One region of the Kitasatospora sp. NPDC059599 genome, then DNA from elsewhere that is predicted to be linked to it. Evidence: predicted binding sites of a transcription regulator. Region 1 holds the regulator's gene; the other holds the start of a gene.
What was found. The regulator HrcA, encoded in region 1, represses chaperone genes, less so after heat shock. The targets are predictions, from matches to a motif close to TTNGCACTCNGNNNNNCNGAGTGCNAA.

Region 1 (7,374 bases):
GGAGGTGAAGGCGATGTGCCGCCCGTCCGGGGAGAACCGGGGGTCGTGGACCGGCAGGTGGTCGGCCGTCAGCCGCCAGGCCCGGCCGCCCTCCAGCGGGGCGAGCCAGAGGTCGTTCTCGGCGACGAAGGTGACCAGGTCGCCGTGCAGGTGGGGGTGGCGCAGGTAGGCGCCCGCGGGGGTGCTCAGGGAGTCCGTCACGCGGCCAGGGTAGGCACGTACGCGTACGAGCCGCCGGGCTTTTCGGCAGAGTCGGGCCACTCGGGCGAGCCCGCTGGACCCGGCCGCGGGACCGTAGTACGGCGGGCTACGCCCAGCGGCGGGTGCGTCCCAGCAGCAGCGCGCCGGCGGCCACCCCGGCGGTGGAGGTGCGCAGCACCGAGGGGCCCAGCCGGTACGGCTTCGCTCCCGCGTCGGCGAACGCGGCCAGCTCCTCCGGGGACACCCCGCCCTCCGGGCCGACGACGAGCACGAGGTCGCCGGCGGCGGGCAGCGCGGCGTGCGCCAGCGGTTCGGCGCCCTCCTCGTGCAGCACGGCGGCGAACGCGGCCCCGGCGAGCACCGGTGCCAGCTGCCTGGTGGTCATCGGGTCGCGCACCTCGGGGAAGCGCAGCCGACGGGACTGCTTGCCCGCCTCCCGGGCGGTGGCCCGCCACTTGGCGAGCGCCTTGGCGCCGCGCTCGCCCTTCCACTGGGTGATGCAGCGGGAGGCCGCCCAGGGGATCACCACGTCCACACCGACCTCGGTCATGGTCTCCACGGCCAGTTCGCCGCGGTCGCCCTTCGGCAGCGCCTGGACGACGACGATCCGCGGCGCGGGCTCCGGCTCGCGCCGCACCGCGGCGACCGCGACGTCGATCGCGTCCTTGCCGTGCACCGTGGCGACCGTTCCGTCCACGCCGAGCCCCCGTCCGTCGGCGAGGGTCACCGCCTCACCGGCCTCCAGGCGCTTCACCGCGGCCGCGTGCCGCCCCTCCGGGCCGTCCAGGCGCACCAGCGCGCCGGGCGCGGCGGCGGCGATCCGTTCGGTCTCGACGACGAAGACGGGCGCGGTCATGCGGGGGCACCTTTCCGGGGCGGGGCCTGGGGCGGGAGGGGGAACCGGCGGGGGCACGCGAAAGGGGTGCCGGGGTCGGCCCCCGGCACCCCCGCGCGACGGCTACCGGCCGTTGAAGGCGTCCTTCAGCCGGGAGAACAGGCCCTGCTGGCCGGGCGCGAACTGGCCGGAGGGCCGCTCCTCGCCGCGCAGCACCGCCAGACGGCGCAGCAGCTCCTCCTGCTCGGGGTCGAGCTTGGTGGGCGTCTTCACCTCGACGTGCACTATCAGGTCGCCCCGGCCGCCCCCGCGCAGGTGGGTGATGCCGCGGCCGTGCAGCGGGATCGACTGGCCGGACTGGGTGCCGGGCCGGATGTCGACCTCCTCCAGGCCGTCCAGGGTCTGCAGCGGCACCTGGGTGCCGAGCGAGGCAGCCGTCATCGGGATGGTGACGGTGCAGTGCAGGTCGTCGCCGCGCCGCTGGAAGATCGCGTGGGCGGACTCGGCGATCTCGACGTACAGGTCGCCGGCCGGGCCGCCGCCGGGGCCGACCTCGCCCTCGCCGGCCAGCTGGATCCGGGTGCCGTTGTCGACACCGGCCGGGATCTTGACGGTCAGGGTGCGACGGGCGCGGACCCGGCCGTCGCCGGCGCACTCCGGGCACGGGGTCGGCACGACGGTGCCGAAGCCCTGGCACTGCGGGCAGGGGCGGGAGGTCATGACCTGGCCCAGGAAGGACCGGGTGACCTGGGAGACCTCGCCCTTGCCGCGGCACATGTCGCAGGTCTGGGCGGAGGTGCCGGGGGCCGCGCCCTCGCCGCTGCACGTGGTGCAGGTGACGGCGGTGTCGACCTGGAGCTCCTTGGTGGTGCCGAACGCGGCCTCCTCCAGGGTGATCTCCAGCCGGATCATGGCGTCCTGGCCGCGGCGGGTGCGCGAGCGCGGGCCGCGCTGGCCGGCCGCGGCGCCGAAGAAGGCGTCCATGATGTCGGAGAAGCCGAAGCCCGCCGCGCCCGCGCCGAAGCCGCCCGCACCGCCCCCGCCCGGGGACAGCGGGTCGCCGCCGAGGTCGTAGACCTGGCGCTTCTGCGGGTCGGAGAGCACCTCGTAGGCGGCGTTGATCTCCTTGAACCGCTCCTGCGTCTTCGGGTCCGGGTTGACGTCCGGGTGCAGTTCGCGTGCCAGGCGCCGGAACGCCTTCTTGATCTCGTCCTGCCCCGCATCCCGTCGGACGCCGAGTACCGCGTAGTAGTCCGTGGCCACCAAATGCTCCGCTTGTTCCGCCTGTAGTAGTGCTGCGACTGGACGCCGTCAGGATGTCCGACGGCTGTTTGCTACGACTCGGCCAGGATCTGACCCACGTACCGCGCCACCGCCCGCACCGCCCCCATTGTGCCCGGGTAGTCCATCCGGGTCGGACCGATCACACCCAGTTTGGCCACGCTCTCGTCGCCCGAACCGTAACCGACCGACACGACCGAGGTGGAAATCAGCCCTTCGTAGGCGTTCTCCCGCCCGATCCGGACCGTCATCGCGGCGTCATTGGTCTCACCCAGGAGGCGGAGCAGGATGACCTGCTCCTCCAGGGCCTCCAGCACCGGCTGGATGGTGAGGGGGAAGTCGTGGCCGAAGCGGGTCAGATTGGCCGTGCCGGCCAGCATGATCCGTTCCTCGTTCTGTTCCGCGAGCGTCTCGAACAGGGTCGCCAGGACCGTGCTGACGGTCGGCCGGTCGGCCTGCTCGAACATCGCCGGGAGTTCCTCCAGCAGCCCCGGGACGTCCGGGAGGAGGCGGCCGGCCGCTCTGCCGTTCAGCGCGGTCCGCAGGTCCGCCAGGACCGTCTCGCCGACCGTACCCGGGCAGTCGACCATCCGCTGCTCGACCCGGCCGGTGTTGGTGATCAGCACCAGCATCACCTTGGCCGGGGCCAGCGCCACCAGCTCGATGTGCCGGACGGTCGAGCGCGTCAGCGACGGGTACTGGACGACCGCGACCTGCCGGGTCAGCTGGGCGAGCAGCCGCACGGTGCGCGCGACCACGTCGTCCAGGTCGACCGCGCCGTCCAGGAAGTGCCGGATCGCCCGGCGCTCGGGGGCGCTCATCGGCTTGACCTCGGCGAGCCGGTCGACGAAGAGGCGGTACCCCTTGTCGGTCGGGATGCGGCCGGCGCTGGTGTGCGGCTGGTGGATGTAGCCCTCCTCCTCCAGCGCCGCCATGTCGTTGCGGACCGTCGCCGGCGAGACCCCGAGATTGTGCCGCTCCACGAGGGCCTTGGACCCGACCGGCTCCTCGGTGCCCACGTAGTCCTGCACGATCGCGCGGAGCACGGCGAGCTTGCGGTCGTCCAGCTGGCGGACCTCTCCGGCCATGGGGCACGCACCTCCGTCTTCGCACGTTGTCCGTCTGTGTCCCTGAGTGCTGCGGGCCGCTCCGGGAGGCCCCGGTCCTGGCACTCTGAACGCGCGAGTGCCAGAACCGTACCTGCCAGTGTAAGGCCCGGGTCCTACGGCAGGAACGGCCGGACCGGAGTGATCCTGCCCGCAGTTCCGGGTACGGCCCGCGGGACGGGGAGCGTTCACGCTTCCCGGCGCGGGGGTGGTGCCTCGCGGCCGTCCGGGTGGCAGCATCGAAAGCGACGGCGAATGGAGGAGCAAGCGATGTCGAGCTCGGGCCAGCACACCCGTTTCGCGCCCGACCGCGGCCTGACCGGCCGCATGGTCGCCACGATGTTCGTGATCGGGCTGCTGTACGTCGGTTTCACCGGCCTGCTGATCGCGCTGCTGCGCGGCGCATGGCCGCTGATCGTCCTGATCTCCGGCGGGCTGTTCGTGGCCCAGTTCTGGTTCAGTGACAAGATCACCGAACGGGCCATGGGAGCCCACCAGGTGTCCCCGGAGGACTTCCCCCAACTGCACGGCACGATCGACCGGCTCTGCGCGCTGGCCGACATGCCCAAACCCCGCGTGGCGGTCGCCGACAACGACATGCCCAACGCCTTCGCCACCGGCCGCAACCCGCAGAACGCGGTGGTCTGCGTCACCACCGGCCTGCTGCGCCGGCTGGAGCCCGAGGAACTGGAGGGCGTCCTCGCGCACGAGCTGTCCCACGTCGCCCACCGGGACGTCGCGGTGATGACGATCGCCGGCTTCCTCGGCGTGCTCGCCGGAGCGATGACCAGGATCGCCGTGTACGGCGGGTTCATGGGCGGCGGCCGCAACAACAACGACCAGAACACGGCGATCCTGGCGCTGATCATCCCGCTGGTCTCGATGGTCGTCTACGCGATCAGCTTCCTGCTCACCCGGCTGCTGTCCCGCTACCGCGAGCTGGCCGCCGACCGCGCCGCCGCCCAGCTCACCGGCCGGCCCAGCGCGCTCGCCTCGGCGCTCACCAAGGTGACCGGGCAGATCTCCGCCATCCCCACCGAGGACCTGCGCAAGTCGCAGCCCTACAACGCCTTCTACTTCGCGCCCGCGCTGAGCGCCCGGGAGACGGCCTCGCAGCTGTTCTCCACCCACCCGACGCTGGAGACGCGGCTGGCGCAGCTGGCGAAGATCTCCGAGCAGCTCGGCCGCTGACCGTCCGAGCACACGAAAGGACCGCCGTGGGAATCCTGGACGCCCTGTTCGGCCGCACCAAGCCCGTCAAGCCCGACCTCGACCAGCTGTTCGGCGTGCCGTCCGCCGCGCTCACCCTGGAGGCCGCCACCGGCTTCCTGCCCACCGGGCTCGGCTCGGTCTGCTTCGCGGCCGTCGAGGGCGCGGCCTTCGTCCAGGTGGAGCAGCAGGTGCGGGCGCTGCTGGACGCCGACACCGAGCGCGGCGGCGTCCCGGTGGAGGCCTCCAAGGACGACTACGGCTACTCGTGGCTGCTCGCCCGGCACTCCCCCGGGGAGTTGCCGGAGCTGGTGAACGACCTGCACGCGGTCAACAGCGAACTGGAGGCGAACGGCTTCGGGCCGCAGCTGCTCTGTTCGCTGGTCGGCTTCCGCGACGCGCAGGGGCAGTCGCTGGCCCTGGTCTACCTCTACAAGCGCGGCACCTTCTACCCGTTCGCCCCGATGCCCGGCGGCGGGGAGAAGCGCAACAGCCCGCTGGAACTGCAGGTCAACGCGATGCTGGGGAACGACCTGCGGCTGGAGAAGGACCTGAGCCGCTGGTTCCCGGTCTGGGGCGCGCCGGGCCTCTGACGCACCGTCCGCCCTCCCTATGATCACCCGTATGCGCAGCCGCCAGTACGGACCCGACCTGACCCCACCGTGGAAGAAGCAGACCCCCGCCCCGGAGGTGCCCGCCGAGCGGGACCTGGTGGTCGAGGAGGCGGCGACCGGCTTCTGCGGGGCCGTGGTGCGCTGTGAGAAGACCGCCGAGGGGTTCACCGTCACCCTGGAGGACCGCTTCGGCAAGCACCGGGTGTTCCCGCTGGTGCCGCGCGGCTTCCTGCTGGAGGGCTCGGTGGTCACCCTGGTCCGTCCCGCCGCCCCCGCGGCGCCCCGCACGCCCGGCCGCACCGCCTCCGGCTCGGTCGCCGTGCCCGGCGCCCGCGCCCGGGTCGCCCGGGAGTCGCGGATCTACGTCGAGGGCCGGCACGACGCCGAGCTGGTCGAGCGGGTCTGGGGCGACGACCTGCGGATCGAGGGCGTCGTGGTGGAGTACCTGCGCGGCATCGACGACCTGCCCGCGATCGTCGCCGACTTCGCCCCCGGCCCCGGCCGCCGCCTCGGCGTCCTGGTCGACCACCTGCTCCCGGGGACGAAGGAGCACCGCATCGCCGCGCAGGTCACCGGGGAGTCCGTCCTGGTCGTCGGCCACCCCTACATCGACGTCTGGCAGGCCGTGAAGCCCTCCTCCGTCGGCATCCCCGGCTGGCCCGCCGTCCCCCGCGGCGAGGACTGGAAGGAGGGCACCTGCCGCCGCCTGGGCTGGCCGGTCGACACCCCGGCGGCGTGGAAGCGGATCCTGTCCGGGGTGGACAGCTACAAGGACCTGGAGCCCGAACTGCTGGGCCGGGTCGAGGAACTGATCGACTTCGTGACGCTGCCGGATCAGGCGTAGGTCCGGAACTCCGAGGTGTCGAGCGTGACGCCGAGCACGTCGACCTCGATCGGATCGCCGAACTTGCTGGTCCGTTCGGCCCAGTACACGGGGACACCGGAAGCCGTGTCGGTGGTCGGATCCGTGAGGAGCACGCACACACCCTTGAGCGGATCGACGATGAGGTACGCCGGGATCCCGCCCTGGGCGTACATCTCGCGCTTGGTCCGGTAGTCCCGGTGCACGCTGGTCCTGGAAACCACCTCGACCGCCACGGTCACCGCGGAGGCGGGCAGCAGACGGCCCGCCTCCGGGACGACACCCCGCTCGAAGACGACCAGATCCGGCTGGGGTTCGCCGGCCTCGCCGGAGATGATCAGATCCTGGGTCTGCAGCGCCCGGAACCGTGCGTAGGGAGTTTGGTGCTGAATCGCGGAGACGATGAGGTTGTGGACCGTGTCCGGCCCGGCCGTCATCACGATTTCCCCCCCCCCCCCCCGGATGAGCTCGGCCTTGACGCCCTCCGGAGCCTCCAGGTTCTCGAAGATCCCCGTCATCCGGCCATCGATGGCGGTCATTGCGCGCTCCCTCCGACGGCTGACACCACGTCAACGAACGTCAGTCCACGAGGTCACGCACGACCCCGTCGGCCAGCAACCTCCCCCGGAGGGTGAGGGCGGCGCGGCCCCGCCGGTAGGGCTCCTCGGCGAGCAGGCCGTCGGCGAGGGCCCGGTCGGCGGCCTTCCGGCCGGTGTCGGTGAGCAGGTCGAGGGCGACGCCCTCGACCAGGCGCAGCTCCAGCAGGACGCGTTCGACGCGGCGGTCCTCGTCCGCCAGGACCTCGCGGCCCAGCGCCGGGGTGCGGCCCTCGGCGAGGGCCTGCGCGTAGGCGGCCGGGTGCTTGGCGTTCCACCAGCGGACGCCGCCGACGTGGCTGTGCGCGCCGGGGCCGGCGCCCCACCAGTCGGCGCCGGTCCAGTAGAGCTCGTTGTGGCGGCAGCGGCCCTCGGGGGTGGTGGCCCAGTTGGAGACCTCGTACCACCGGTACCCGGCGGCGGAGAGCGCCTGCTCGGCGATGAGGTAGCGGTCGGCGTGCACGTCGTCGTCGATCATCGGCAGTTCGCCGCGCTTGACCCGGGCGGCGAGCTTGGTGCCCTCCTCGACGATCAGGGAGTACGCGGAGACGTGGTCCGGTCCGGCGCCGATCGCCGCGTCCAGGGAGGCCCGCCAGTCGTCGTCGGACTCGCCCGGGGTGCCGTAGATCAGGTCCAGGTTGACGTGCTCGAAACCGGCCTCGCGGGCCTC
Region 2 (7,374 bases), on a different contig from region 1:
GATCTCGCACTCACCGCCGCGCAGCATCGCCAGCGACTCCGGCGGCTCCGCCTCGACCAGCGACACGCGCACCCCCGGATGGCTGTCCCGCAGGCGGGCGACGGCGGGCGGCACCAGGGTGGAACTCGCGGTCGGGAAGGACACCAGCCGCACCCGGCCGGCCCGCAGCCCGGCGATCGCGGCCACCTCCTCCTCGGCGGCGGAGAGCCCGGCCAGGATCCCGGTGGCATGCTTGAGCAGGACCCGTCCGGCCTCGCTGAGCTGCATCCCGCGGCCCGAGCGGACCACCAGCGGGGTGTCCACGGACTTCTCCAGCGCCTTCATCTGCTGGCTGATGGCGGGCTGGGTGCACCCCAGCTCGCGGGCGGCGGCGGAGAAGGAGCCGGTGCGGGCGACGGCACGCAGGACGCGCAGGTGGCGGGCCTCGATCATGCCTTAGTTATAAGGCAATCTTTGCGTTCTGCAAAATTCTGCTGATAGTCGAAGGGTCGACGGCTACAGCGACCGCGACGGCCGGAGGCCCGGCCCGCCACCCCTCGCGGGGTGCGGACCGGGCCTCCGGTCAGTGGCTCGGGCCTCAGTGCGAGTGGCCGTGACCGCCGTGGGAGTGACCGTTGTCGGCCTCCTCCTCCTTCTTCTCCACCACGAGGGTCTCGGTGGTGAGCAGCAGGGAGGCGATCGAGGCCGCGTTCTCCAGGGCGGAGCGGGTGACCTTGACCGGGTCGATGACGCCGGCCTTCAGCAGGTCGCCGTACTCGCCGGTGGCCGCGTTGTAGCCGTGGCCGGTCTCCAGCTCGGCGACCTTGTGGGTGATGACGTAGCCCTCGAGGCCGGCGTTCTGGGCGATCCAGCGCAGCGGCTCGTGCAGCGCCTTGCGGACGACCGCGACACCGGTCGCCTCGTCGCCCGACAGGCCCAGGCCGTCCTCCAACACCTTGGCGGCGTGGACCAGGGAGGCGCCACCGCCGGCGACGATGCCCTCCTCGACCGCGGCGCGGGTCGCCGAGATGGCGTCCTCCAGGCGGTGCTTGCGCTCCTTCAGCTCCACCTCGGTGGCGGCGCCGACCTTGATGACGCAGACGCCGCCGGCCAGCTTGGCCAGGCGCTCCTGCAGCTTCTCGCGGTCCCAGTCGGAGTCGGTGGCGGCGATCTCACCCTTGATCTGGGCGACGCGGCCGGCCACGGCCTCGGCGTCACCGGCACCGTCGACGACGGTGGTCTCGTCCTTGGTGATGGTCACGCGGCGGGCGGTGCCCAGCACGTCCAGGCCGACCTGGTCGAGCTTGAGGCCGACCTCCTCGGAGATGACCGTGCCGCCGGTCAGGGTGGCCAGGTCGCCGAGGATCGCCTTGCGGCGGTCGCCGAAGCCCGGGGCCTTGACGGCGACGGCGTTGAAGGTGCCACGGATCTTGTTCACGACCAGGGTCGACAGCGCCTCGCCGTCGACGTCCTCGGCGATGATCAGCAGCGGCTTGGAGGCACCGCCCTGCAGGATCTTCTCCAGCAGCGGCAGCAGCTCCTGGATGGAGGAGATCTTGCCCTGGTTGATCAGGATGTAGGGGTCCTCCAGGACCGCTTCCTGACGCTCCGCGTCGGTGACGAAGTACGGCGACAGGTAGCCCTTGTCGAACTGCATGCCCTCGGTGAAGTCCAGCTCCACGCCGAAGGTGTTCGACTCCTCGACGGTGATGACACCGTCCTTGCCGACCTTGTCGATCGCCTCGGCGATCAGCTCGCCGACCTGGGTGTCCTGCGCGGAGAGGGACGCGACGGCGGCGACGTCGTCCTTGCCCTCGATCTCGCGGGCGACGGACAGCAGGTGCTCGGAGACGGCGGCGACGGCCTTGTCGATGCCCTTCTTCAGGGCAGCCGGGCCGGCACCGGCGGCGACGTTGCGCAGACCCTCGTTGACCAGGGCCTGGGCCAGCACGGTGGCGGTGGTGGTGCCGTCACCCGCGACGTCGTTGGTCTTGGTGGCGACCTCCTTGACGAGCTGCGCGCCAAGGTTCTCGTACGGGTCGTCCAGCTCGACCTCACGGGCGATGGTGACACCGTCGTTGGTGATGGTCGGGGCGCCGAACTTCTTGTCGATGACGACGTTGCGGCCCTTGGGGCCGATGGTCACCTTGACGGTGTCGGCCAGCTTGTTGACACCGCGCTCCAGCGAGCGGCGGGCGTCCTCGTCGAACTGCAGGATCTTCGCCATGTTCCCTATTCCCTCGGGGCTGCGGCCGGCCCACCGGCCGCCGAACTACGTGAACCAACAACCACGCCCCGGGCCCCTGTCACTTGGGACACGGATCCGGGGCGGGTCGGAACGACTTACTTCTCGATGCTGCGTTTACTTCTCGATGATGGCGAGAACGTCACGAGCCGAGAGGACGAGGTACTCCTCGCCCTGGTACTTCACCTCGGTGCCGCCGTACTTCGAGTACAGGACGATGTCACCGACGGCGACGTCGAGCGGCAGACGCTGGCCGTCCTCGAAGCGGCCCGGGCCGACGGCCAGGACGACGCCCTCCTGGGGCTTCTCCTTGGCGGTGTCCGGGATAACCAGGCCGGAGGCCGTGGTGGTCTCGGCGTCGAGCGGCTGGACCACGATGCGGTCCTCGAGCGGCTTGATGGCAACCTTGCTGCTGGTGGTCACGTCCGAGCTCCCCTTCGGAGATTACGGGGTTTTCTAACGGGTAGGGCGAGCCTGCGAGCCTGCCGTCGCGGGGGTCAGGCACGCGTCTTCGCGTTAGCACTCCCCCGGTGGGGAGTGCCAAGGACGACCATAGGCCCGTGTTAGCACTCAGTCAACCAGAGTGCCAACGACGCGCCCCGGAAGATCCTGACGACGGATGAGTACCCGTACTCATGTGCGCCCGTGACCGGGGTCGACACACTCGTGCCATGCCCGACACCCCGGTTCGCATCGGCCCGACCCGCACCGCCGACGTCCTGTGGTCCGCAGTCCTCCTGCCGGTCCTCGGGGCGATCCCGGCGCTCGCGCACCTCGTGACCGTCGCGATCCTCTTCGCCTGCGCGGACGGCGGGAAGGGCGTGGAGGTGGTCGCCCTGCTGGGCGTGCTCGTCGGCGTGGCGGTCAGCCTCGGGGTGCCGCTGTCCGTCGCGTTCCGCACCCGGCGCGCCGGTTACCGGGTCCTGCCGGTCGTCGCCGCCGTCTCCCCGTTCCTGGTGCCGGGCTGGGCCGTGGCGGGCTTCCCCGGCGCCTGACCCGCGAGAATGGCACCGTGGACACCGAGAACCTCCAGCCCCTGCTGACGCCCGAGGGCCAGGCCCTGCTCGCCGAGCTGCGCGAGTTCACCCCCGAGGAGGAGCTGGCGCTGGCCACCCGCTTGCGGCGGGGGCACCCGGCGGAGCTGGTGTCGGCGGCCTTCGGGCAGGCGCGGCTGCGGCAGCGGGCGCGGGCGAAGTTCGGGGCGGACGCCGACCTGATGTACTTCACGCCCAACGGGGTCGAGCAGTCCACCCGGCGCAGCGTGGCCGAGTGGCGGGCCCGGCGGTTCGCCGACCTGGGCGTCCGGCGACTGGCGGACCTGTGCTGCGGCATCGGCGGGGACGTGCTGGCGCTGGCCCGCGCGGGCATCGAGGTGCTGGCCGTCGACAGGGACCCGGCGGCCTGCGCCGCCACCGCCGCGAACGCCGCCGCGCTCGGCCTGTCCGAACTGGTCGAGGTGCGCTGCGCGGACGTCGCCGAGGTGGACGTGACCGGGTACGACGCGGTGTTCACCGACCCGGCCCGACGGACCGCGCGCGGCCGGGTGTTCGACCCGGAGGCGTACGCCCCGCCGCTCTCCTGGGCGATCGAGGCCGGCCGGCGGACCCCGATCGGCGCGCTGAAGGTCGCGCCCGGCATCCCGCACGAGGCCGTCCCGGCGGACGCCGAGGCCGAGTGGGTCTCCGACCACGGCGACGTCAAGGAGGCGGTGCTCTGGTTCGGCACCGGGGCCACCCGCCCGCACCGCGCCACCCTGCTCCCGCAGGGCGCCAGCCTGACCGGCGGCGACCTGCCCGACCCGCCGGCCGGCCCGGTCGGGCGCTACCTGTACGAGCCGGACGGTGCGGTGATCCGGGCCCACCTGGTGGCCGAGGTGGCCGAGCAGGTCGGCGGCCGGCTGATCGACCCGAAGATCGCCTACGTGACCTCGGACGAACTGGTCGCCACCCCGTACGCGCACGCCTTCGAGCTCACCGACGTGCTGCCCTTCCACATCAAGAAGCTGAAGGCGCTGCTGCGCGAGCGCGCGGTCGGCACGGTGGTGATCAAGAAGCGCGGGATGGCGATCACCCCGGAGGAGCTGCGCCGCCAGCTCAAGCCCTCCGGGCCGAACACCGTCACGGTGATCCTCAGCCGCACCGACCACGGCCCGCTGATGATGCTGGGGCAGCCGGTCCGGGCCCAGGGCTAGGGGCAGGGGCTAGGGGCCGTCAGGAGGCGGGGGCCTGGATGTAGTCCTCCAGCCGGGCCACCGAGAAGCCCTGCTCCTGGATCCGGGCCAGCAGGTCGCCGAACATCTGGGTCATCGTGGCGCCCTTGAGCTCCTTGGGGCCGCGGAAGTGCGCCAGGATGATGTCGCCGGGCTTCAGCTTCTTGTCCGCCGCCTGGTACTGCATGTCGTGGATCTGCATCGACTCCCGCCACAGCACGATCGCGCGCGGACCGCACTGCTGCACCGAGGTGTTGAGCGTCGGGGTGTTGGCGCCGTCGCCGAAGGGCGGGCGGAACAGCAGCGGGGCGGTGCCGTACTGCTGGGTGAGCGCCGACTGGTCGTCGCAGACCTCGGACTTCTGCTTGTCCGGGGACAGCTTGCTCATCACCGGGTGGTCCACGGTGTGGTTCTGGATGTGGTTGCCCAGCGCCTGGAGCGGCTTGAAGTAGCCGTAGTCGTTCTTGACGATGTCCTTGGTCAGGAACATCGAGATCGGCACCTTGAGGTCGGTCAGCATCTCGACGAACTTCGGGTCCTTCTCGGCGCCGTCGTCGATGGTGATGAAGACCACCTTGTCGGTCGTCTTCACGTCGCTGAAGACCGGCACCGGGCCGGTCCGTTCGAGCTTGACGGGCTTGTCCGCGGGCGGTGCCGGGGCGGGCGGGAGCGGGGTGAGGTTCCACTTCGCCCAGGCCGCCGCGCCGGCGCCGGCCGGGGTGGCGCCCGGGGTGGTCGGGGCGGCCCCGGCCCCGGTCGTCTGGGGCGCGGCCGACGCCGCCGTGCCGGTGGCGGGGGCGGCGCCGCCCCCGCCGTTGTCGCCGCACGCGGTGGCGAAGGCCAGCAGGGCCAGGGCCCCCGCCGCGTACGTCCTGGTCCTGCTCCGACCGTCCCTGCTCACCGCACCGCACTCCCGGTTCCCGTTCAGCTTTCTATCAGCTGATTCACGGTAGCGGCCGGGGTTGTGGTTCCCGTTCAGGCCTGTTCGACGTGTTCGCTGGTGAAGGACCAGCGGTGCACCGGGCGGCCGAGCAGTTCGGCCGGCGGGTCGGCGACCGGCTGCGGTTCGCCGCTCCACCAGGCGATCAGCAGCACCCGCCCGCCCGGGGCGGAGAACAGTTCGAGGCGTTCCAGCCCGGCCGCGCCGCGGAGCGCGGGCAGCGCCGTTCCCCGTGCCCAGGCGGCGAGTTCGGCCCCGCGGCCGTCCGCCGCCCGGGCCTCCCACATCGCGGCGACGGTCATCCGGCGCCGCCGCCGAGGGCGTCGTAGGCCTGGCCGTGGACGTCCCCGTGCGCGATGCCCGCGGCCGGGACGTGGACCTCGGTCACCGGCAGCGAGGAGTCGGCGGACAGGTCGAATGCGGACGGCGCGCGGTCACGCCAGACCATCTCGGCGCCCAGCGCCGCGACCATCGCACCGTTGTCGGTGCACAGGCCCGGCCGGGGCACCCGCAGCCGGATGCCGGCCCGGTCGCAGCGCTGCTGGGCCATCTCGCGCAGCCGGGAGTTGGCCGCGACGCCGCCGCCGATCATCAGGTGGTCGACGCCGTTGGCCCTGCACGCCTTGACGGCCTTGCGGGTGAGCACGTCCGTGACGGCCTCCTGGAAGGACGCCGCCACGTCGGCGATCGGCACCTCCTCGCCGGCCCGGCGCTTGGCCTCCACCCAGCGGGCGACGGCGGTCTTCAGCCCGGAGAAGGAGAAGTCGTACTCGGGGTCGTTCCGGCCGCTCAGGCCGCGCGGGAAGGCGATCGCCTTGGGGTCGCCCTCGCGGGCCGTCCGGTCGACCACCGGGCCGCCGGGGAAGCCCAGGCCGAGCACCCGGGCGACCTTGTCGAAGGCCTCGCCGGCCGCGTCGTCGATGGTCGCGCCGAGCGGGCGGACGTCGGTGGTGATGTCCTCACTGAGCAGCAGCGAGGAGTGCCCGCCGGACACCAGCAGGGCCATCGTCGGCGAGGGCAGCCGGCCGTGCTCCAGCTGGTCGACGCAGATGTGCGAGGCGAGGTGGTTGACCCCGTACAGCGGCTTGTCCAGCGCCCAGGCGTACGCCTTCGCGGCGCTGACGCCGACCAGCAGCGCGCCGGCCAGGCCGGGGCCGGCGGTGACCGCGATGCCGTCCAGGTCGCTCGCCTTGATCCCGGCGGTGTCCAGGGCGCGCTGGATGGTCGGGACCATCGCCTCCAGGTGGGCGCGGCTGGCGATCTCCGGGACGACGCCGCCGAAGCGGGCGTGGTCGTTGACGCTGGAGGCGACCGCGTCGGCCAGCAGCGTGGTGCCGCGCACGATGCCGACGCCGGTCTCGTCGCAGGAGGTCTCGATGCCGAGGACGAGCGGTTCGTCAGCCATGGGGGGTGTCCTCAATGTCCTTCGGGTCGGTGCTGTCGGTGCTGGGGTGGTCGAGGCGCATCACCAGCGCGTCGACGTTGGCGGGCTGGTAGTAGCCGCGCCGGATGCCCACCGGTTCGAAGCCGTGGCGCTCGTACAGCCGCTGGGCGCGCGGGTTGTCCACCCGCACCTCCAGCAGCAGTTCGGCGCAGCCGCGCCGAGCGGACTCCCGGATCAGGTCGGTGAGCAGGGCCGTGCCGAGGCCGGCGCCCTGGTGGCGGTCGTCGACGGCGATGGTCTGGACGTCGCCCTCGCCGGCGATCGCCATCAGCCCGGCGTAGCCGACGACCGTGCCGTCGGCGGCGGTGGCGACGGTGTAGTGGCGGGTGCCGCCGGCGTGGGCCTCGGCCAGTTCGGACCAGAACATCCCGGTGGACCAGGCGTCCTCGGGGAAGAGCCGCTGCTCCAGCTCCATCACCGGCGCAATGTCCCACCAGCGCATCGGGCGCAGGGTGGTGCCGTGGTTCACGCCGGGAGCACCGCCTTGTAGCCGGCGGGCACCTGGGCGTCCGGGCGGCGCAGGTACAGCGGGACGTTCGGCAGCAGTTCGCGCCCGG

Region 2: groES (co-chaperone GroES) is a predicted target of HrcA. The motif match lies at 2,788-2,814, and genes of this name have one in related genera.

What each region holds. Positions count from the first base shown of each region.
Region 1 is NZ_JBHWCL010000029.1:14,792-22,165, reverse strand. Features, by position in the region: gene ACFV04_RS13290 (S41 family peptidase) at 1-201, opposite strand, end outside; gene ACFV04_RS13285 (16S rRNA (uracil(1498)-N(3))-methyltransferase) at 308-1,057, opposite strand; gene dnaJ (molecular chaperone DnaJ) at 1,160-2,299, opposite strand; gene hrcA (heat-inducible transcriptional repressor HrcA) at 2,371-3,405, opposite strand; gene htpX (zinc metalloprotease HtpX) at 3,694-4,614, shown strand; gene ACFV04_RS13265 (hypothetical protein) at 4,641-5,225, shown strand; gene ACFV04_RS13260 (DUF3097 domain-containing protein) at 5,257-6,090, shown strand; gene ACFV04_RS13255 (Uma2 family endonuclease) at 6,081-6,647, opposite strand; gene hemW (radical SAM family heme chaperone HemW) at 6,688-7,374, opposite strand, start outside.
Region 2 is NZ_JBHWCL010000006.1:81,177-88,550, reverse strand. Features, by position in the region: gene ACFV04_RS03910 (LysR family transcriptional regulator) at 1-432, opposite strand, end outside; gene groL (chaperonin GroEL) at 578-2,206, opposite strand; gene groES (co-chaperone GroES) at 2,342-2,647, opposite strand; gene ACFV04_RS03895 (hypothetical protein) at 2,896-3,219, shown strand; gene ACFV04_RS03890 (methyltransferase domain-containing protein) at 3,237-4,415, shown strand; gene ACFV04_RS03885 (polysaccharide deacetylase family protein) at 4,435-5,334, opposite strand; gene ACFV04_RS03880 (hypothetical protein) at 5,409-5,675, opposite strand; gene tsaD (tRNA (adenosine(37)-N6)-threonylcarbamoyltransferase complex transferase subunit TsaD) at 5,672-6,778, opposite strand; gene rimI (ribosomal protein S18-alanine N-acetyltransferase) at 6,771-7,259, opposite strand; gene tsaB (tRNA (adenosine(37)-N6)-threonylcarbamoyltransferase complex dimerization subunit type 1 TsaB) at 7,283-7,374, opposite strand, start outside.